Regions from separate parts of the Telluria sp. ZB2R32 genome, predicted to be linked through region 1. Evidence: predicted binding sites of a transcription regulator. Region 1 holds the regulator's gene; each other region holds the start of a gene.
The links. The regulator sigma-54, encoded in region 1, starts transcription at its own class of promoters, with help from an activator protein. The targets are predictions, from matches to a motif close to TGGCANGNAANCTGCTTT.

Region 1 (7,239 bases):
CTCGCCAGCTGCGTCAGTTGCAGCGACTGCATCATCCATTCGTTGGCGGCGATCTTCATCACGATCTGGTCCGACTTGGCGATGACGAAAGGCGCGACCAGCATCGACAGCACCATCGAGGCCAATACGAGCTGCATCAGGAACGGGTCGATCAGGTTCGAACCCGACGCCATATTCAGCAGCACGAAGCCGAATTCGCCGGCCTGCGCCAGGGCGAGGCCGGTGCGCATCGCCACGCCGTCGCTCGATCCGAACATTTTTGCCAGCACCGCGATCAGCGCGAACTTCAGCAGCACCGGCACGGCCAGCAGCAGGAGCACCAGCCACCAGTTCTGCAGCACCAGCCGCATGTTCAAGAGCATGCCGATGGTAATGAAGAACAGCCCGAGCAGCACGTCGCGGAAGGGCTTGATGTCTTCCTCGACCTGGTGCTTGAACTGGGTTTCGGAGATCAGCATGCCGGCGACAAAGGCGCCCAGCGCCAGCGACAGGCCGGCGCGTTCGGTGATCCAGGCCGCGCCCAGCGTCACCAGGAGCAGGTTCAGCATGAACAGTTCCTGCGAGCGGCGCTTGGCCACCAGGGTGAACCAGCTGCGCATCAGCTTCTGGCCGAAGAACAGCAGCAGCGCCAGCACCGCCGCCGCTTTTACGCCAGCCCAGGCCAGCGTTTTCACCAGGTTCTCCGGGTCCTTCGCCAGCGCCGGAATCAGGATCAAGAGCGGCACCACGGCCAGGTCCTGGAACAGCAGGATGCCGATGATGCGCCGTCCATGTTCGCTTTCCAGCTCCAGCCGTTCGGTCAGCAATTTGACGACGATCGCCGTCGACGACATGGCCAGCGCGCCGCCCAGCGCAAAGGCGGCCTGCCAGCCGATGTGCAGCTGCGGCGCCCACAGGGCGAGCACCAGGCCGCCGATGACGGTGGCGACGATGGTCAGCACCACCTGCGCCAGGCCCAGGCCGAACACGATGCGCCGCATTGCGCGCAACTGGGCCAGCGAGAATTCGAGGCCGATCGAGAACATCAGGAACACCACGCCGAATTCGGCCAACGCGTGGGTCGAACCGGTTTCGGCCGCCAGGCCCAGCGCGTGCGGGCCGATCAGCACCCCGACGGCGAGGTAGCCCAGCATCGGCGGCAGGTGCAGGCTGCGGAAGACGACGACGCCGAGAACGGCGCTGCCGAGCAACAAAAGGGTCAGTTCAAGGCCAGATGCCATACGATGAGTACTCTTTCTACGAACGGAGCGTTGTTCGATACGTCTGGCAAGTTTTTTGCTTTCGCAATTCGTTTATACTTCCAGAATGAGTGTAACCGATGAAAAAACAATGCTGAACAGTTTTGACGAGAACCAGGCGGGACGCATATTGACGCTGGCCCGCGAGACCCTCGCGATCGAAGCCGAGGCCATTCAAGCGCTGCACGCACGGCTCGACGCCGACGACAGCCTGGTGCGCGCAGTGGCCGTGCTGTACGCCTGCAGCGGCCGCGTGGTCGTCTCGGGCATGGGCAAGTCGGGCCATATCGCGCGCAAGATCGCCGCCACGCTGGCCTCGACCGGCACGCCGGCCATGTTCGTGCACCCGGGCGAAGCCGCGCACGGCGACCTCGGCATGGTGACCGCGCAGGACGTGTTCATCGCCATCTCGAATTCCGGCGAATCGTCGGAGCTGATGGACATTCTGCCCGTCGTCAAACGCATGGGTACGCCGCTGATCGCCATGACCGGCAAGCCGCAATCGCGCCTGGCGCTGCTTGCCGACGTCCACCTCGACATCTCGGTGGCCAAGGAAGCCTGCCCGATGAACCTGGCGCCGACCGCCAGCACCACGGTGACGCTGGCCATGGGCGACGCCCTGGCCGTGGCCCTGCTCGATGCGCGCGGGTTCCGTGAAGAAGACTTTGCGCGCTCGCATCCGGGCGGCGCGCTGGGACGGCGCCTGCTGACCCACGTGCGCGACGTGATGCGCAGCGGAGAAGCGATTCCCGCCGTGAGCCCGGACACGCCAATGACGCGCGCGCTGCTGGAGATCAGCCAGAAGGGCATGGGCATGACCGCCGTGGTCGACCCGGCCTTCAAGCCGCTCGGCGTGTTCACCGACGGCGACTTGCGCCGCCTGATCGAACGCGTGCAGGACTTTTCGAATCTGACCATCCGCGACGTCATGCACGTCGGCGCGCGCACCGTGCACCCCGAGCAGCTGGCGGTCGATGCGGTGGCGATCATGGAAGAATTCCGCATCAACCAGATGCTGGTGATCGACGAGAACGGCGTGCTGGTCGGCGCCCTGCACATCCATGACCTGACCCGGGCAAAGGTGATCTGATGGCTGACTCCCTTACTCCGCTGGCCCACGTCGAACGCGCCGCGCGCATCAAGGTCATGATCTTCGACGTCGACGGCATCCTCACCGACGGCAGCCTGACCTATGGCCCGGACGGCGAGATCACCAAGACTTTTAACGTCCTCGACGGCCTCGGCATCCAGCTGCTGCAAAAGACCGGCGTCGAAACCGCCATCATCAGCGCGCGCAAATCGCCGATCGTGCTCGCGCGTGCAAAGGACCTGGGCATCACCCATGTCTGGCAGGGTTTCCACGACAAGCGCATCGCGTTTGCCGAACTGCTGGCGCAGCTGAACCTCACGGCCGAGCAGTGCGGCTACATCGGCGACGACGTGATCGACATGCCGCTCTTGAGTAAAGTCGGCTTTGCCGTTACGGTGCCGAGCGGGCATCCGGAAGTGCAGCACCGCGCGCATTACGTCACCAAAGCCGGCGGCGGGCGCGGTGCGGTGCGCGAAGTGTGCGACCTGGTGATGCGTGCCCAGGGTACCTACGAGCAGGCCTTGGCCCCGTATTTCAAATGAGTTCGCATGAGTGAAATAAACGAATGGCGACCTACGTGAACAAACGCACCGCGCACCGCTGGCGTACGCTGGCGCTGATGCTGACGGCGGTGTTCTTCGCCTTCGGCAGCTTCTGGCTGTTGCAGGCCTTCGATTCCGACGACGGGCCGGGTGTGGCCAACAACCTGAACGAACCCGACTACATCGTCGAGAACTTCAGTTTCGTGCGCATGACGGAAAACGGCGTACCGCGCTACGTCATGTCCGGCGCGCGCCTGGCGCACCATCCCGACAACGACGTCTCGGAAGTGACTCGCCCGGTCGTCGAGAGCATGGCGCCGGAACGTCCGCGCATGACCATGCACGCCGACCGCGGCCAGGTCTACCATGGCGAAAACCGCGTCGAACTGATCGGCAACGTCGACCTCAAGCGCCCGGCCACGCCCAACAGCGAAGCGCTGCAGGCGCGCACCGAGGCGCTGACCGTGCTGGTCGACGACGAGATCGTCAAGACCAGCCGTCCGGTCCAGATGACGCTGGGCGCCGCCACGGCGCACGGGGTCGGCCTGGTGGCGGAGAACCCGACCCAGAAGCTGCACCTCGGCGGGCGCGGCCAGATCGTCTATCCGCCGCGCCCGGCGCGCGCACCCAACCAATAACAGGAACGAGCATCTATGAAAAAAAGCATTCACAACATGATTGCCGCCGCCTTCGTTTCGCTGCTGTCGCTGGCGCCGGCCCATGCCGAACGCGCGGACTCGCTCAAGCAGGCCGTCATCAATTTCGATTCGCTCGATGTCGATGAAGTCACGCAGACGCGCATCCTGACCGGCAACGTGATCCTCACGCGCGGCACGCTGACTTTAAAATCGGACCGGGCGCTGGTCAAGGAAACCCCTGAAGGTTACATGAGCGTGACCCTGACTTCGGGTCCGGGCCGGGTCGCCACCTTCCGCCAGAAGCGCGACGGCGGCCCCGACCTGTGGATGGAAGGACAGGGCGAACGCATCGAATACGACGAGCGCCAGGAAGTAGTGAAACTGTTCTCGAAAGCGATCGTGCGCCAGCTCGAAAACGGCCGCCTGACCAACGAACTCGATGGCGCCTACATCGCCTACGACAGCCGCCGCGAAGTGGCGACCGTGCGCAACGACGCCAGTGGCGAAAGCAAGGTGGGCGGCGGACGCGGCACCCTGATCATCGCACCACGCCGCGCACCGGCGGCAGGCGCCGCACCGGCAGCGGCTGGTTCCACCCCGGCGGCGCCGGCAGCAGGAAAGAAATAATGAAAGATGCACCTGACAGCCGCAGCACCCTCGTCGTCCGGGGACTGCAGAAAAGCTACGGCAAGCGCCTGGTCGTGCGCGACGTTTCGCTCCAGGTGGGTTGCGGCGAAGTCGTCGGCCTGCTCGGCCCGAACGGCGCCGGCAAGACCACCTCGTTCTACATGATCGTCGGCCTGGTGCCGTCCGACGCCGGCACCATCGAGATCAACGGCGCCGACATTTCGAGCCTGCCGATTCACCGCCGCGCGGTGATGGGCCTGTCGTACCTGCCGCAGGAAGCCTCGGTATTTCGCAAGCTGACGGTGGAAGACAATATCCGCGCCGTGCTCGAACTGCAGCACGACGAGAACGGCAAGTCGCTCACCAAAGCTGCGATCAACGACCGCCTGGATTCCCTGCTGGCCGAACTGCAGATCGAGAAGCTGCGCGAAAACCCGGCGCTGTCGCTGTCGGGCGGCGAACGGCGGCGCGTCGAGATCGCGCGCGCCCTGGCGACCAATCCGCGCTTCGTGCTGCTCGACGAACCGTTTGCCGGCGTCGACCCGATCGCGGTGATCGAGATCCAGCGCATCGTGCGCTTCCTGAAGGAGCGCGGCATCGGCGTCCTGATCACCGACCACAACGTGCGCGAGACGCTCGGCATCTGCGACCGCGCCTACATCATCAACCAGGGCGCCGTGCTGGCGTCGGGACGCCCCGACGACATCATCGCCGACGAGTCGGTACGGCGCGTCTACCTGGGCGAACACTTCCGCATGTAAGAACAGCACAGCGAACACACAGCGCCATGAAACAATCCCTGCAACTCCGGACCTCGCAGCACCTGGCGCTCACGCCGCAGCTGCAGCAGTCGATCCGCCTGCTGCAGCTGTCCACGCTCGAACTGCACCAGGAAATCGAGCAGATCCTGTCCGACAATCCCTTGCTCGAACGGCTCGACGATCCGCTCGACCACTCGGTGCGCCTGCTGGCCGACGGCGCCATCAACGACGCTCCGGCGCAGGCGCCCGAGGCGCCGGCGCCGAACGGTGAAGACGCGCCCGCCCCATCGGACGCGGCCGATGGCGGCGAAGGCGGCGACGTCGAACGCGGCGAGCCCGATGCCGACTGGGGAGAGGGCACGCGCACGTCCAACAGCGAGAACGACGACGACGGCCGTCCGCAACTGGGCGCCATCGGCATCACCCTGCGCGAGCACCTGACGGAACAGATCCGCGTGACCGGCGTGACGGCGCGCGACCGCGCCCTGGCCGAACTGGTGATCGACGCCATCGACGACAACGGCTACCTCGAAGAACAGCTCGACGAAATCCACGCGAGATTACCCGAAGAACTCGAGGTCGAGATCGAGGAACTGCGCTGCGCGCTGGCACTGGTGCAAAGCCTCGATCCGGTCGGCGTCGGTGCGCGCAGCGCGGCCGAATGCCTGGCGCTGCAGATCCGCAGCATGCCGGGCGTGCCGCTGGTAACGCGGCGCATGGCGCTGAAGATCGTCGAGGGCTACTTGACCTGGTTCGCGCAGCGCGAATTCAACAAGCTGAAAAAGGCGCTCGACTGCGACGACGAAGACTTGCGCGAAGCGCAAGCCGTGATCCGCCAGTGCAATCCGCACCCCGGCGCGGCGTTTGCGTCGAGCGCTTCGGATTACGTCGTTCCGGACGTTATTGTCCGCAAGACGCCGACCGGCTGGAGCGTCGCGCTGAACAACGACGTGATGCCGCGCCTGCGCGTGAATAACGTCTATGCCAACCTGCTCAAGGGCGGCAAGGGCGAGGGGCAGATGAGCGCGCAGCTGCAGGAAGCGAAGTGGCTCATCAAGAACATGCGCCAGCGCTTCGATACGATCCTGCGTGTTTCGCAGGCAATTGTGGAGCGCCAGAAGAACTTTTTCAGCCATGGCGCGGTTGCCATGCGTCCCCTTGTGCTTCGCGAGATTGCTGATACACTGGGTCTGCACGAGAGCACCATTTCTCGTGTAACAACTCAGAAATTCATGCTGACCCCGCACGGCATGTTTGAGCTGAAGTATTTCTTCGGAAGCCATGTCGCCACCGAAGCGGGGGGCGAAGCATCGTCGACGGCGATACGGGCGCTCATTGCGCAGCTGACAGGAGCAGAGGACCCAAAGAACCCATTATCCGATAGCAAGATCGCGGAAATGCTCGGTGAACAAGGCATGGTCATTGCGCGCCGCACGGTTGCAAAATACCGCGAGGCGCTCAAGATACCTCCCGTCAGTCTCCGCAAATCCTTGTAACAGCGGCCCCCACGTGCGTCCCAAGCGCCAGGCGGTGCCGCGCATTTATCAAAGGAGTGTGTATGAATCTCACCATCAGTGGCCACCACCTCGATGTCACCCCCGCCATCCGTGAATACGTACAGAACAAGCTCGAACGCATCACCCGCCATTTCGATCAAGTGATCGATTCCCATGTCATCCTCGCGATCGACAATCTCACCGAAAAAGACAAAAGGCAAAAAGCCGAGATCAACCTGCGCCTGTCGGGCAAGACGGTGCACGTGGAAAGTGTGGCGCAAGACCTGTATGCCGCGATCGACCTGTTGATGGATAGGCTCGACCGCCAGGTGATGAAGTACAAATCGATGCTGCAGAATCATAGTCACGAGGCGCTCAAGCGCCGTCCTGAAGGCGGAGAGGCCGCTGCTGCGATCTGATCGCGCACCGAGCACCGTCTGAACGAGGGCGCCGCACGGCGCCCTTTTCAATATGTGGGAGCGTTGCCGTGTCTTGGGTAAAATGCATGTCTCTCCCATCATCCTGCTGACCATGACCGACCATGTCCTGACCCGCGTTGCCAACGGCACCGGCATCATCACGCTCGACCGTCCCAAAGCCCTGAACTCCCTGTCGCTGGCCATGGTGCGGCGCCTGGCCGACATCCTGCTGGCCTGGCGCGACGACGCGGCCGTATCCGCCGTGGTACTTGCCAGCAGCAGCGAAAAAGCCCTGTGCGCCGGCGGCGACATCCGCTTCTTTTACGAGGCCGGCCACGCCATCCCGACCGCCAACAGCGCGCTGCTGGAAGACTTTTTTACCGAAGAATACGCACTCAATCACCTGATCCATTTTTATCCGAAACCCT
Region 2 (7,239 bases), on a different contig from region 1:
TGCTGCGCGTGCTGCCCTACAGTTTTACACTCGACGAAGCACGCGACCGCGGCCTGTGGACGGTGGCGGCGATGGCCCTCGGCGCCCAGGCGCGCGTGCTGCTGCGCCCGACGGTGCCGTACGGCGAAGAGCCGCAACAAGCGCTACGCGACACGCCCCTCGACGACGCCGGCGTGACCGTCACCGCCGCCCTGTTCAGCCTGGCGGCGACGCCGGAAAAGGAAAACCACGGCGCCTTCCTCGACGTGCTGGTCAAGCACAGCAAGCGCGGTGTCGCCGTGTTACTGGACGAATCGAGCCTGACCGAACGCGGCGCCGGCCAGGCCGGCCTGGAAGCGCGCGTGGCCGAACGCATCGCCTTGTGGCGCCAGTTCTGCAGTTTTCACGGCACCGCGGCGACGGTGGTGAACCTGGTCGACCCGAATAAACACCCGATCGAACTCGGTGCGGGGCTGGCCTTGCCGGAGTTGCGATGACCGAATTATTAAAAAAGTCGCCGGCGCATTCGCCCGATGAGTCGCTGCCTGATGCTCCAGTAAAAATCCAGTTCGCGCTGGTTTCGCACACGAACAACGGCAAGACCACGCTGGCGCGCACCCTGGTCGGCGCCGACGTGGGAGAGGTGCGCGACGCCGCCCACGTGACCACCTTTGCCGAAGCGCACCCGCTGCAAACGACGCCTGTGGGCGATACCCTGCTGCTGTGGGACACGCCCGGTTTCGGCGACTCGGTGCGTCTATTAAAACGCCTGGCGCTGGCGGGCAACCCGATCGGCTGGTTCCTGCGCGAAGTGTTCGACCGCTACCGCGACCGTCCGTTCTGGCTCAGCCAGCAAGCCTTGCGCGCGGCCAAGGATGAAGCCGACGTCGTGCTGTATCTCGTCAATTCGTCGGAAGCGCCCGGCGACGCCGGCTACCTGCCGGCCGAGATGAACATCCTCGAATGGCTCGGCAAACCGGTGGTGGTCTTGCTCAACCAGATGGGGCCGCCGCGCACCGGGGCGGCCGAAGGCGCCGAGCAGGGAGAGTGGAAACGCCACCTGGCGCGCTTCCCGGTCGTGCGCGAAGTGCTGGCGCTGGACGCTTTTGCCCGCTGCTGGGTACACGAACACGTGTTCTACGAGGCGGTCGCGCCGCTGGTCGCGCCCGAAAAGCAGGCCGGTTATGCGCGCCTGCGCACGGCCTGGGAAGAGAATAACCGCCAGCGCTACGCCAGCGCCTTGCGCATCTGCGCCGAACAGGTGGCGGCGGCCGCGCGCGACAGCCAGCCGGTCACGGAGCAGGGCGGCGGCTTCCTGCGCAGCGCCTTGAAGGCAGTCGGGCTGAACAAGGACCAGCAGGGGCGCCAGGAAGCGGCGATGGCGGCGCTGGTCGAGCGCCTGAACGGAGAAATCAACAAGGCGACCATGCGGATGCTGGTGCTGCACAAGGTCGATCCGGGCGAAGCCACGCTCATCAACACGCGCGTGCGCGAAAATTTCGCCGTGCGCGCACCGATCGACAAGGCGCAGGCCGGCCTGCTGGGCGCGGTGGTGTCGGGCGCGGCCACTGGCCTGTCGGCCGACCTGATGGCGGGCGGCCTGACCCTGGGCGGCGGCGCGCTGCTGGGCGCCCTGGTCGGCGGCCTGACCGCGGCCGGCGCCGCCTGGGGTTTTAACCAGCGCAACGACAGCGACAAGCCGGGCGTGCAGTTCGCCGACGCCTTTTTGCAGACGCTGCTGGTAGGCGCCGTGCTGCGCTACCTGGCGGTGGCCCATTTCGGGCGCGGACGCGGCAACTATGTCGAGAGCGAAGCACCGGCGTTCTGGCAGGCCGAAGTCGAGGCGGCTCTGGGGGCGCAGGGCGAGCTGGCGGCGAGGTTATGGCAGGAAGTGCGCGCGGCGCCCGACCTGAATGCGGCGGCGACACGCGTGTTCGCGCTGGTCAAGCCGGCAACGGATGCGACGCTGGCGCGCTTGTATCCGGGGGCTACCGCTGCGCTGTCCGGAAAGGAACAGCCAGCAGTCGTGTGATGCTTGCGGTGGTTGAACGCGTGGGCCTCGGCGGCCCCGCGGAACCCGCCCACCCTACATCCCTTCGAGTTATGTTGATTCCGCCCACGCGTCGATCGTTATCGCCAGATCCATCGCGAAACGACCGATATCGGCGCTTCCTGTTAGAACTGATACTGCCCGCTCACCCCCAGCACCCAGTTCCGCCCCGGCGCTCCTTCATAAAACCGGCGGTTGGCATCCCCGACGATCACCGAACCGACATACTGCTTGTCGAACACGTTATTCAGGCGCGCGAACTGCTTGATCGTCCAGCCGTTCCACTCCTGCTTCGCCTGTGCGCGCAGGTTGAAGATGCCGTAGCCCGGCGCCGGCTGGGCGGTATTCGTGTCTTCGGCGAACACGCGGCCGTTGGCGATCGTTTCGATCGCCGCACCGTAGCGTCCGTTCGCTTCCTTCCAGCCCAGTTCGCCGTAGAGGCTGGTCTTCGGTATGCCGGGCAGGCGGCTGCCTTCCGGGACCGTACCAAAGCCTTCGTCGTAGATCGCGTGCAGTGCCGACAACGCCAGTTTCGCGCTCCAGCCGGCGCCGAGGTCGGCATCGAACGACAATTCTCCGCCCTGGCGCAAGGTGGCGCTGGCATTGCGGTAGCTGGTGCGGCCGCCGCTGGAGGCGTCGACCACCAGTTCATCCTGTGTTTTTACCTGGAACAATGCCGCATTCACGCGCATGTTGCTGCCAATAAAAGCTTTGACGCCTGCTTCCAGGTGCGTGCTGGTGGCCGGCTGCAGATTGAAATTGAAGCCGGCACCGGTGCCCGAATAAAACACTTCGTTCAGGGTCGGCGTCTCGAAGCCGCGCGCGGCGCTGGCATACACGTTCAGCGTCGGCGCAACTTTATACAGCACGCCGACCAGCGGCGTCGTGTGGTTGTAGCGCACGGCGCCGCTGTCGTTGCCGTTCGAGAGGTAATAGTCGGCCACGTCGAATTTCACGCGGCTGTGGCGCAGGCCGGCGGTCACGACCCATTGCTCGCGTTCCCATTCCGCTTGCAGGTAGGGGTCGACGTTGCTGACCTTGTTTTCTTCGTCGCGGCGCAGGTTGCCGCGCACGCCGAATTCGTTGCCGACGAAATTCTCGAAACCCTGGCGTGCATCGGTCGAGCGGCCGGTATCGATGCCGACCGTGGTGCGCAGGGTGCCGCCGGCCAGTTCGCGCACGTCGCGCCAGTTGACGTCGAAGCCGAGGAAGTCGCGGTCGAAGTCGACCACGCCGCCGGAATGGGTCGGCGGTGCCTGGAAGCCGCGCGAGAACGACTGGTACTGCACCACGCGCCGGTTGCCGCCGTAGGCCGTCACCTGCAGGCGGTTGGCGCCGAAGCGCTGTTCCCAGGTCAGGCCGGCCTGCTTGTGGTCGATGCTCTTGCGGGTGTTGTAGCGCTCGGCCAGGGTGCGTTGCGGAGACACGGTGTCGGTGGTGTCGATTTCGCCGGCGCGCGGATCGCGCTGGTAAGTGGCCCAGGTGACGCCGAGCGGATCTTGCGTGTCGTCCTGGCGCAGGCCGCTGGCGGTCAGCACCAGGCGGCCGGTGGGCGAGGTCGCCATCGTCAGCTTGGCATAGGCCTGGTCGCGGCGGGCGGCGCCGTGGTCGCGGAAGCCGTCGGTGTCGAAGCGCGACGCGTCGATCAGGTAACCGATGCCGTTGCTCTCGCCCTGGGCATTCAGGTCGAACTTGCGCATGCCGTAGCTGCCGGCGGAGACACTGGTTTCGATCGATGGCGCTCCTTTCGGATCGCGCGTAAACAGTTGCACGACGCCGCCCGAGTGATTGCCGTACAGGGCGGAGAAGGGGCCGCGCAGCACTTCGATGCGTTCGGCCATGTCGAGATTGAACGTGGCGGCCTGGCCCTGGCCGTCGGGCATGGTGGCCGGGATGCCGTCGGCGATCAGGCGCACGCCGCGCACGCCGAATGCCGAGCGGGCGCCGAAGCCGCGCGAGGAGATCTGCAAATCCTGGGCATAGTTCTGGCGATCGCGCGCCACCAGTCCCGGCACCGCCGCCAGCGCCTCGGAAGCGTTTACGCGCGGCTGGGTATCGCGGATCAGGCTGGCGTCGATCACGTCGATCGCGGCGGGCAGGTCGAAGCTGGCGTGCTCGCTGCGGCTGCCGGTCACCACGACCACGTTCATCGGGCCTTGCTGGGTTGCCGTGGGCTCGTCGGCGGGCTGCGCGGCTGGCTGACCGGCGGCAAGCGCGGCCAGCGGCCAGCAGGCGCACAGGGCGGCGATCGCGTTCAAGCGAAATGCGTGTTGCGTCATTGTTTCTCCATGGTGGTAATCGCTCCCTGTCGCTCGGCGCGGACAAGGCGGTATTAATTCGACAAGCAATATACCTGCCATCCCTGAAAGGGGTGCGCACACTGGTGGCATGGGGTTTGCATGAAGTCCGCCATCCGACACCAGCATGGCCGGTACGTCCTCAGCAGGTGTGTCAATGCCGCCTGGCCGACTGTTCCAATTTTGAGCAGGTGTGCCAGAAATGGTCAGCGCAACAGGCCCTGCTCCTGCGGCAAAGGGGTGGCACGGTGCTTGCGACGCCCGATGGCGTGCTTCGACACGCCCGCTGCCGCACTGGCCTGCTGCAACGGTCCATCAGACAAATAATGAGGATGACATGAATCTCGCAGACATCAGCAAGCTCGGCGTCGCCAATCCCTTCAAGCAACGCTACGACAATTACATCGGCGGGCGCTTCGTGGCGCCCGTGAAGGGCGCGTATTTTGCCAACGTCACGCCGATCACCGGCCAGCCGTTCTGCGAAGTCGCTCGCTCGAGCGCGGAAGACATCGAGCTGGCGCTGGACGCCGCCCACGAAGCGAAAGAAGCCTGGGGCAAGACCTCGCCGGCCGAGCGCGCCAACATCCTCAACAAGATCGCCGACCGCATCGAGCAGAACCTGGCGATGATCGCCACCGCCGAGACCATCGACAACGGCAAGCCGATCCGCGAAACCACCGCCGCCGACATTCCGCTGGCGATCGATCATTTCCGCTATTTTGCCGGCGCCATCCGCGCACAAGAGGGTTCCATTGCCCAGATCGACCATGAAACCTATGCTTACCACTTCCATGAGCCGCTGGGCGTGGTCGGCCAGATCATCCCGTGGAATTTCCCGATCCTGATGGCGGTGTGGAAGCTGGCGCCGGCCCTGGCCGCCGGCAACTGCGTCGTTTTAAAACCGGCCGAGCAGACGCCGGCCTCGATCATGGTGCTGATGGAACTGATCGGCAATTTATTACCGCCGGGCGTGGTGAACATCGTCAACGGCTACGGGCTGGAAGCGGGCAAGCCGCTGGCCTCGAATAAACGCATCGCCAAGATCGCGTTTACAGGCGAGACCGGCACCGGGCGCCTGATCATGCAGTACGCCGCGCAAAACCTGATCCCGGTCACGCTGGAACTGGGCGGCAAGTCGCCGAACATCTTCTTTGCCGACGTGATGGACGCGGACGACGAATTCTTCGACAAGTGCCTGGAAGGGTTTGCGATGTTCGCGCTGAACCAGGGAGAAGTGTGCACCTGCCCGTCGCGCGTGCTGGTCCAGGAATCGATCTACGAACGTTTTATCGAACGCGCATTGGCGCGGGTTGCCGCCATCAAGCAGGGCAACCCGCTCGATGCGTCGACCATGATCGGCGCCCAGGCTTCGCAGGAGCAGCTGGAAAAAATCCTGTCCTACCTCGACATCGGCCGCCAGGAAGGCGCGCAAGTGCTGGCCGGCGGCGAGCGCAAGGCGCTGGAAGGCGACATGGGCGGCGGCTATTACGTGCAGCCGACCGTGTTCAAGGGAGATAACAAGATGCGCATCTTCCAGGAAGAGATTTTCGGGCCGGTGGTGTCGGTCACGACGTTTACCGACGAAGCCGATGCCCTGCGCATCGCCAACGACACCCTGTACGGGCTCGGCGCCGGATTGTGGACGCGCGACGCCTCACGGGCCTTCCGCATGGGCCGTGCGATCCAGGCCGGCCGGGTCTGGACCAACTGCTACCACTTATATCCGGCGCATGCCGCGTTCGGCGGCTATAAACAGTCGGGCATCGGGCGCGAGAACCACAAGATGATGCTCGACCATTATCAGCAGACCAAGAACCTGCTGGTGAGCTATAGCCCGAAAGCGCTCGGGTTCTTCTAAGCGGTCCGGGTGGCGCGCCAGGCTCGGTCGCGCCACCATCCTCCATTCGATTTCGGAGTCTTTTCACTACAGTTTCGGAGGTAATGCATGGCGCCTGCGCCCGCCCGCGTGACCGCAACGCCCGCCGCCCTCGGCTTTATCGAAGAGCTGCGGCAACGCCACGGTCCATTGATGTTCTTCCAATCCGGCGGCTGCTGCGACGGCAGCGCGCCCATGTGCTATCCGGCGGGCGAGTTCAACCTGAGCGATACCGACGTCCACCTCGGCGACCTCGACGGCACGCCCTTCTACATGGGCAGCGAACAGTTCGCCTATTGGGAACACACCCAGCTGATCATCGACGTCGTTGCCGGCAACGGCGGCATGTTCTCGCTCGATAACGGCACCGGGCGCCGTTTTCTCACCCGCTCGCGTTTGTTCAGCGACGAGGAATGGAGCGCCCTGAGCGCTTCCATACCGTCGAGTACGACGCCCCGCAAACAGCACAGTTGACTCATCCATTCATCGTGAACTGATCAGTTTTTGCGCACCCGGATGAGATAATAGCCCGCTCCAGCCCCGTAGGCCGGTCGTATATGGCTGGGCACGAGATTTGCCATCGCTGTCGGTTGCATCACTTGATGCATACAACATAACCGATCAAGGAGACGGCGATGAACAAGCGGCTTGTATTCCCTTACGCGGCAGGCGTGCTCGGTGCGCTGGCATGCATGCAGCCGGCGGCGGCGGTCGACATCAAGGCGGGCGACTGGACGGTGTCGGTGGGCGGCAACGTCAACGCCTATTACACCTTCGTCGATTGCTCGGGCGCCCAGGTCGGCGGGCTGGCGCTGGGCGGCGAAGCGCTCGGCTGCGGCAGCCGCGACAGCCGCACGACCGTCGGCAACGGCCTGCTGCCCAGCGGCCTGGTCACTTCCGCGGCGTCGCAGCTGGGCGGTTACGACGTCAAGGCGTTGATCGGCATCTATGCCCACACCGCCACCGACAGTGCGATCTCGGCCAACAGCGGGGTCGACGTGCGCCAGGCCTTCTTTACCTTCGGGAACGCCGGCCTC
Region 3 (7,239 bases), 140 kb from region 1:
CCGTTCAGCAGGACAGCCAGCAAGGCGCAATGCCTCCCAGCCAGACCGATGACGACCAGTACGACCAGGGCACCGTGCAACGCGAGTCCTGAGCGCTCCCGGCCGGTGTGATGGCGGCCTACGCGCCCGTCCTCATACCGCCGCCACCGCCCGCGCATCGCGCATCATGCGCCGGATCGTCACGATGTTTACCATTGCAATCACCAGTTCCAGGGCGGTGCCGCCGACCGAGCCCGCGATCACATTGTTCACGATCCACAACCCGGTCCCGCACAGCATGGCCAGGCGCATGCGCACGCCTTCCATCAGGAACAGGGCCAGCGTGCCGATGCAGGACGCGGCCAGGGGCAGCCAGTCGGATGCGCGCGTCGCCAGGGTTGCCCCGAGCGCCAGGTTGGCGGCGATGACGAGCAAGGCTACCCATTTCGAGCGCGTGTACAAGGCCAGCACCGAGCGCAGCAGCGACATGGTCGAGCTGGCGACGGCGGTCGGCCGCCCGAGCAGGTAAAAATGGACGATGTAGGCGAAGCACTCGGCCGCCATGTACAGCTTGAAACGGCGGTCGTCCTTTTGCATGAAGGAGCCGACGCCGAGCACGAAGGCGGCGTAGCCGGCCCACTGCGCGGCGGAAAACCATTCGATCGTCATGGAAGCAATTCTGGGAAAAGGCAGGCGAGCCAGGGGTTCGGTGGATCGGCCGGGAATTATACCGGCAGCTACGGTGCGTTCCGGAACGCGCAGCTTTGCTAAAGTTACCGGTAACCGCTCACCTGGCAATGGAGAACCCGACATGAACATCCTGATGGTACTGACCTCGCACGACCGCCTCGGCGACACCGGCAAGAAGACCGGCTTCTGGCTGGAAGAGTTCGCCGCGCCCTACTATTTGCTGAAAGATGCGGGAGCGCAGCTGACGCTGGTCTCTCCCCTGGGCGGCCAGCCGCCGCTCGATCCGAAAAGCGACGCCCCCGACGCGCAAACCGAAGCGACGCAGCGCTTCAAGACCGACCCCGCCGCGCAGGCGGCGCTGGCGTCCACCGGCAAGCTGGCCGACGTCGACGCCGCCAGCTTCGACGCCGTGTTTTATCCAGGCGGCCACGGCCCGCTCTGGGACCTGGCCGAGGACCGCGACTCGATCGCCCTGATCGAAGCGATGATCGCCGCGAATAAACCGGTTGCGGCCGTCTGCCATGCGCCGGGCGTGCTGCGCCACGTGAAAGGCGCCGACGGCAAGCCGCTGGTCAATGGCAAGCGCGTAACCGGCTTTACCAATACCGAGGAAGAAGCGGTGGGATTGACCCAGGTCGTTCCCTTCCTGGTCGAAGACGTGCTCAAGGAAAGCGGCGGTCTCTATTCGAAAGTGGACGACTGGCAGCCCTATGCCATTACCGACGGCTTGCTGGTGACCGGCCAGAATCCGGCTTCGTCGGAAGCGGCGGCGCAGGCGCTGCTCAAGCTGCTGGCCTAATCTCACGACAATGAAAGACTGAGGATCGCCTGCAAGTCGTCCGCATCGAGGGTGCCCGCCAGGCCGCCCTCGGGCGCCAGCAAGGCGTCGGCCAGGGCGCCCTTGCGGCGCTGCAGTTCCTGGATCTTTTCCTCGAGCGTGCCGCGCGCGATCAGTTTATAGACGAACACGGGCTGCGCCTGGCCGATGCGCCAGGCGCGGTCGGTGGCCTGGTTTTCGCTCGCCGGATTCCACCATGGATCGTAATGGATGACGGTATCGGCCGCCGTCAGGTTCAGGCCGACGCCGCCCGCCTTCAGGCTGATCAGGAATACGCTCACCTGGCCCTGCTGGAATGCCGCCACCGGCGCGGCGCGGTCGAGCGTCGAGCCGGTCAGCAGCGCATAGTCGACGCCGCGCTTGCGCAGTTCGTCTTCGACCAGCGCCAGCATGCTGGTGAACTGCGAAAACACCAGCACCTTGCGTCCCTCGCTGAGCAGGGTGTCGAGCAGATCCATCAGCGTGTCCAGCTTGGCCGAGCCGGCTTCGCTGGACGGGCGCAGCAGGCGTGGATCGCAACATACCTGGCGCAGCTTGAGCAAGGCAGTGAGGATCACGATCTGGCTGGCAGCGAGGCCCTTGCGGCCGATTTCGTCGCGCACCTTGCGGTCCATCGCGACCCGCACCGTCTCGTAGAGGTCGCGCTGGGTGCCGCCCAGGTCGATCGGCAACACGATCTCGGTCTTGGGCGGCAATTCGGTCGCGACCTTATCCTTGGTGCGCCGTAACATGAACGGTTTCAGGCGCCGCGTCAGCAGGTTGGCGCGCACGCTGTCGCCGCGCTTTTCGATCGGCTTGCGAAAGTCCGTGTTGAACGCCTTTTCGTCGCCCAGCAACCCCGGCATGAGGAAATGGAATTGCGACCACAATTCGCCGAGGTGGTTTTGCACCGGGGTGCCGGTCAGGCACAGCCGGTGGCGGGCGGAGAGCAAACACGCCACCTGCGCCGCCCGGGCGCGGCTGTTCTTGATGTACTGCGCTTCGTCCAGGATCAGCAAGTGGAACCGCTGCTTGCGCAGCGCTTCTTCATCACGGCACAGCAGGGCATAACTGGTCAGCACCAGGTCGGCGCCGGCAATCTCGCCGAACCGCGCCGCGCGCTCCTTGCCATGTAATAGCAGTACGCGCAAATCCGGCGCGAAGCGCGCCGCCTCGGCCTGCCAGTTGCCCATCAGGCTGGTCGGCGCCACCACCAGCGCCGGCCCGTCGAGCCGGCCGGCTTCCTTTTCGGCCAGGATGTGGGCCAGGGTCTGGACGGTCTTGCCGAGTCCCATGTCGTCGGCCAGGATGCCGGCAAAACCGTATTCGCGCAGGAATTGCATCCACGCCAGCCCGTCCTGCTGGTAGGCGCGCAGCGTGGCCTGCAAGCCGGCCGGCGCCGCCACCGGCGCGATGCCGGCGAAACCATCGAGTTTGCGGCCCAGTGCGCGCAGGCGCTCGCCGCCCATCCAGCGCAGCTGCGCCGCCTGTTCCAGCTCGGCCAGGCGCGCGGCGTCGGTGACAGGCAGGCGCAAGGCATCGCCATCGTGTTCACTGAAATACAGTTCGCCCAGGGTGGCAAGGATCGGCTTGATGCGCAGCCAGGGCAAGGCGACGCGCGTCATGTCGGGCAAGTCGACAATGACTTCGCTGTCGTCGGCACGCGCGGCCAGCGCGGCCGGGCTGAAATCCTGCGGCGCAGTGCGGATCATTTCCACCAGCAAGGGCAGCAGGGCATGGCGCCGGCCCTCGACCAGGATGCCGAGCTCGAGCGCGAACCAGGCATGTGCACCCTCGCCTTCCTCGTTCAGTTCGGCATACCAGTCCTCGGCCTCGGCGACGTCGTAGCGGTAGTTGCCGTCCTTGTCGATGCGCCAGCCGGCAGCCTCCAAACGCGGCAGTTCGTAACGCGCAAATACGAGCCAGGCTGCCTCGTCGGGCAATACCAGCGCATCGTCCCAGTCGTCGAGCGGGGAACCCGGCGCCGGCGCCGTGAAGCCAAGGCCGGCGAGCATGGCCGCCGCCGCCGCTTCCGCGCGCATGTCGCGCTCGACCAGTTCGACCGTATTGCCCACCATCCTGCGCAGCACCGGTTCGTCGCTGTCGCCGGTCTCCATGCCATCGTAGTCGAACGAAAGCGCCACGTAATCGTGCCACTGCAGGCTGTCGCGGCTGCGCACGCTCACCGGGTAGCTGTCGAGCAGCAGGCAGGGCGTGGGCGCAATGCCGGCGCGGCGCTGCGTCTTCATCGCCTGCGGCAGGGGCAGGAGTCGGTCCATGCCCTCTTCGACCATCCGGCGCGCAACCTCGCCACGCTGTTCGGGAGGCAAGTACGGCGCCTGCTTCACCAGGCCCAGCAATGCCGCCGGCGCCAGGGCCGCGAGCGGCGCCGGCAGCATCAATTCGCCCAGCACACCGCCATCGACATACAACACCGGTTCGGTCGGCAGCACGTGGGCGACCGGATTGCCGCCGTCGAACTGCCAGCCAAGCATCACCGACGCGCTGCCGGCCTCCTCTGCACGCCAGCCGAGCGCGGCGCTGCGCGCTGCGCCCGGACGCAGTTCGAGGAAACCGCCGCGGCGCAGGTCGGCAACGGTGGTTGACCACAGCAGCCGCCCGCTTGCACACAATTCCTGCAGCAGGCGGGCGCCGAGCCGGTCGGCTGGCTGGACTTCGTCGAGGTACATGCCTGCGCGCAGGGCGGACATGACGCGCAGCGGTTCCTCGTCGGAAGGGGCAACGAAGGCCGGCGGAAATGTCAGCAGGTTGGCGGCATTGTTGACGGTGGTGACACCACCGATACTGCCATCCTTGCGCAGGCGTACCTTGCATGCGTGCAGGCGCAGCGAGCCGCCGTGCGTGTCGGGTATGAGCGCATAGCGCAAGGCGAAGCCGGTGTCGGCGGCGCGCGGCGCGCTTCCTCCTGCCAGCGACGCCACGTTCTGCAGCCAGCGCTCGGCCTGCGCGGACAGGGCGCCGCGGGCGTCCGCCACCGCGTTGTCGGCGCGGTCCAGGCTATCCAGCAGCACCGCCACCACATGCTTGCAGTTGTAGCTCATCGGACAGCTGCAGTGGCCATTGAAGCCGACACCCTGGGCACCTGGCACGAGATGGATGCGCTGCTGGTAGACGCTGCGGCCGCTGCCGGCCACGCTGCCGTCGATCCTGGCGCCTTGCTGACGGACATCGAGCACCATGCCGTCGCGGGCATAGGCCCTCCCCTTGGCGAGCGTTCCCGCGTCAAACTGTCGTGTAATGTCTGCTAAGACAAAATCCATGGTCGAAAAGCAAAAGTCGTCAATAGCAGATTATCGCGGAAACCGCAGACGCATACCGTGGAAAGACCATGAGCACAGGACAAAATCCAGGTTTAGCATGTCGGTTTTCTTTACAAAAAATCACCAAGTCCAGACGTACTTATTACAAGCTATTGATAATAAACAATATGTTTTTCTGGCACGTAATTTGCTTTCTATTTAGAAATACAATCATAACGGGTGCTCCATGTTTTCATTCCAAGCTTCCAAATTCCTGAAACTGGCGATTGCGGGTGTCGCGCTTGCCTCCCAGGCCGTATTCGCGGCGCCGGTAGCGTTTTCAGGCGAGCTGACCGCTTCGGATAGCCGGTTCAACCGTCCGTTCACGACATTCCTGCTCAGCGGCGCCGGTACCGATGTAGCCTACGACGTCTACGATTTCCGTGTCAGCAGCGATGGCGTCTATTCGATGGAATCGACCTCGTTCAACGTCCCGGGTTCGGATACCTTCCTGCTCTTGTACCGTGGTGCTTTCGACGCGGCGTCGCCGCTTGCCAACCTGCTGAACCTGAATGACGACGACGGCGCCGGCGCGCTCTCGCTGATCAACCAGGCGCTCGAGGCCGGCAACCAGTACTTCCTGGTGTCCACCTCGTATAACAACAACCAGTTCGGCAGCTATACCGGACGCTTCGATACGGTGAGCGGCGGCGGCCAGGTCATGCTCGGCGCCGAGGACAGCAACGAAGTGCCGGAACCGGGCACGCTGGCGCTGATGCCGCTGGCTGCGCTGGGCGCGGCTATGGTGCGCCGTCGCAAGCGCGCCTGAGCATTGGGGCTAGGCAGTCCGAAATCGGATAGAATAAGCTCCGATTCCGGAGTATCGAAAGTTAAACGATAATTCCACCTTGCGGTGGCGTTGTCGTTTCGATCCTGCCCGATGCAAAGTCAATCCGGTATGTCGACTTTCTTTACAAAAAGTCACCGCAATCAATTGTATTGACGCCAAGGGATTGATAATAAACAATATATTTCTCTGGCACAGCAATTGCTCTTATCTTGGAACACAACTACAGAGGGGTGTTCCATGTTTTCTACCAAATTCCTGAAATTCGCCATTGCAGGCGTCGCGCTCGCTTCTCAGGCCGCCTTTGCAGCACCGATATCGTTTTCCGGTGAACTGACCGCATCGGACCCGAGGTTCAATCGCCCGTTATCGGCAACCCTGCTCAGCAGCGTTGGCACCGATGTAGCCTATGACGTATACGATTTCCATGTGAGCGCTAACGGCGTCTACTCGATCGAATCGACATCGTTCAACGCCCCTGGGTCCGATACCTTCCTCTACCTGTACCAGGGCACCTTCAATTCAGGCTCGCCACTGGCCAACCTGCTGGCCTTTAACGATGACGGCGGCACCGGCGCTCTGTCGCTGATCAACCAGGCACTGCAAGCAGACAGCCAGTACTACCTGGTGTTTGCCGCATACTACAACGGCGATTTCGGCAGCTATACCGGACGCTTCGATACGGTGAGCGGCGGCGGCCAGGTCATTCTCGGCGCCGAGGACAGCAACGACGTTCCGGAACCGGGCACGCTGGCCCTGCTCCCACTGGCTGCGCTGGGCGCTGCCATGGCGCGCCGCCGCAAGCGCGCCTAAAGGAAAACTCCAGAATCGGAGTATATTAACTCCGGTTTCGGATGGATTTAGTTTGAACGACAACGCCACCTCGCGGTGGCGTTGTCGTTTCCATCTACCTGCTAGGAATTCATTTATTTGCCCGGCTTGAGGATCACCTTGGTCCAGCCTTCTGCGCGCTTGTCGAATTTCTCGTAGGCTTCCGGCGCCTTATCCAGCGACAGTTCGTGCGAGACGATCATCGACGGCGTGGCGCGGCCGGCCTGGATCAGGTTCGCAAGGCGGCGATTATAGGCCTTGACGTTGGCCTGGCCGGTACCGATGCGCTGGCCCTTGAACCAGAACTGGCCGAAGTCGAAGGCGAGCTTGCCTTCCTTGGCCAGTTCGTCCTGCGCGCCCGGATCTTGCGGCAGGAACACGCCGACCACACCGATGCCGCCGGTCGGCTTCACCGCCTGCACCAGGTTGTTCATGGTGAGGTTCGGCACTTCCTTGCCGTGCATGTTGCAGCACTGGTAGCCGACGCATTCGCAGCCGCAATCGGCGCCCTGCCCTTTGGTCAACTCCTTGATCTGCTCGACGCCGGTGCCCTCGGTATCATCGATGGCGATCGCGCCGATCTTCTCGGCCAGCGCCAGCCGGTCCTTGTGCGAATCGACGACGAACACGCGGCTCGCGCCTTTGACGAACGCCGAGGTAGCCGCCATCAGGCCGACCGGCCCGGCGCCATAGATCACGACGGAATCGCCCGCCTTCATCTGCGCCAGTTCGGTGGCGTGGTAGCCGGTCGGGAAAATGTCCGACAACATCACGTAGTCGTTTTCCTTTTCGCGCGCATCCTCGGGCAGCACCAG

Region 2: the regulator sigma-54 is predicted to act here: its motif matches at 4,414-4,431, upstream of adh (aldehyde dehydrogenase).
Region 3: the regulator sigma-54 is predicted to act here: its motif matches at 4,944-4,961, upstream of AC56LG_RS19795 (PEP-CTERM sorting domain-containing protein).

The regions. Positions count from the first base shown of each region.
Region 1 covers NZ_JCASIG010000007.1:205,645-212,883, reverse strand. Annotated here, with positions in the region: gene AC56LG_RS20375 (monovalent cation:proton antiporter family protein) at 1-1,220, opposite strand, end outside; gene AC56LG_RS20370 (KpsF/GutQ family sugar-phosphate isomerase) at 1,306-2,328, shown strand; gene AC56LG_RS20365 (KdsC family phosphatase) at 2,328-2,870, shown strand; gene lptC (LPS export ABC transporter periplasmic protein LptC) at 2,906-3,508, shown strand; gene lptA (lipopolysaccharide transport periplasmic protein LptA) at 3,524-4,135, shown strand; gene lptB (LPS export ABC transporter ATP-binding protein) at 4,135-4,896, shown strand; gene AC56LG_RS20345 (RNA polymerase factor sigma-54) at 4,923-6,392, shown strand; gene hpf (ribosome hibernation-promoting factor, HPF/YfiA family) at 6,455-6,811, shown strand; gene AC56LG_RS20335 (enoyl-CoA hydratase/isomerase family protein) at 6,924-7,239, shown strand, end outside.
Region 2 covers NZ_JCASIG010000014.1:13,485-20,723, forward strand. Annotated here, with positions in the region: gene AC56LG_RS24525 (DUF2868 domain-containing protein) at 1-476, shown strand, start outside; gene AC56LG_RS24530 (DUF3482 domain-containing protein) at 473-2,011, shown strand; gene AC56LG_RS24535 (TonB-dependent receptor family protein) at 2,155-4,308, opposite strand; gene adh (aldehyde dehydrogenase) at 4,664-6,184, shown strand; gene AC56LG_RS24545 (DUF779 domain-containing protein) at 6,272-6,676, shown strand; gene AC56LG_RS24550 (porin) at 6,838-7,239, shown strand, end outside.
Region 3 covers NZ_JCASIG010000007.1:69,055-76,293, forward strand. Annotated here, with positions in the region: gene AC56LG_RS19775 (hypothetical protein) at 1-92, shown strand, start outside; gene AC56LG_RS19780 (YgjV family protein) at 133-648, opposite strand; gene AC56LG_RS19785 (type 1 glutamine amidotransferase domain-containing protein) at 791-1,468, shown strand; gene AC56LG_RS19790 (DEAD/DEAH box helicase) at 1,471-4,767, opposite strand; gene AC56LG_RS19795 (PEP-CTERM sorting domain-containing protein) at 4,994-5,575, shown strand; gene AC56LG_RS19800 (PEP-CTERM sorting domain-containing protein) at 5,834-6,406, shown strand; gene AC56LG_RS19805 (glutathione-independent formaldehyde dehydrogenase) at 6,520-7,239, opposite strand, start outside.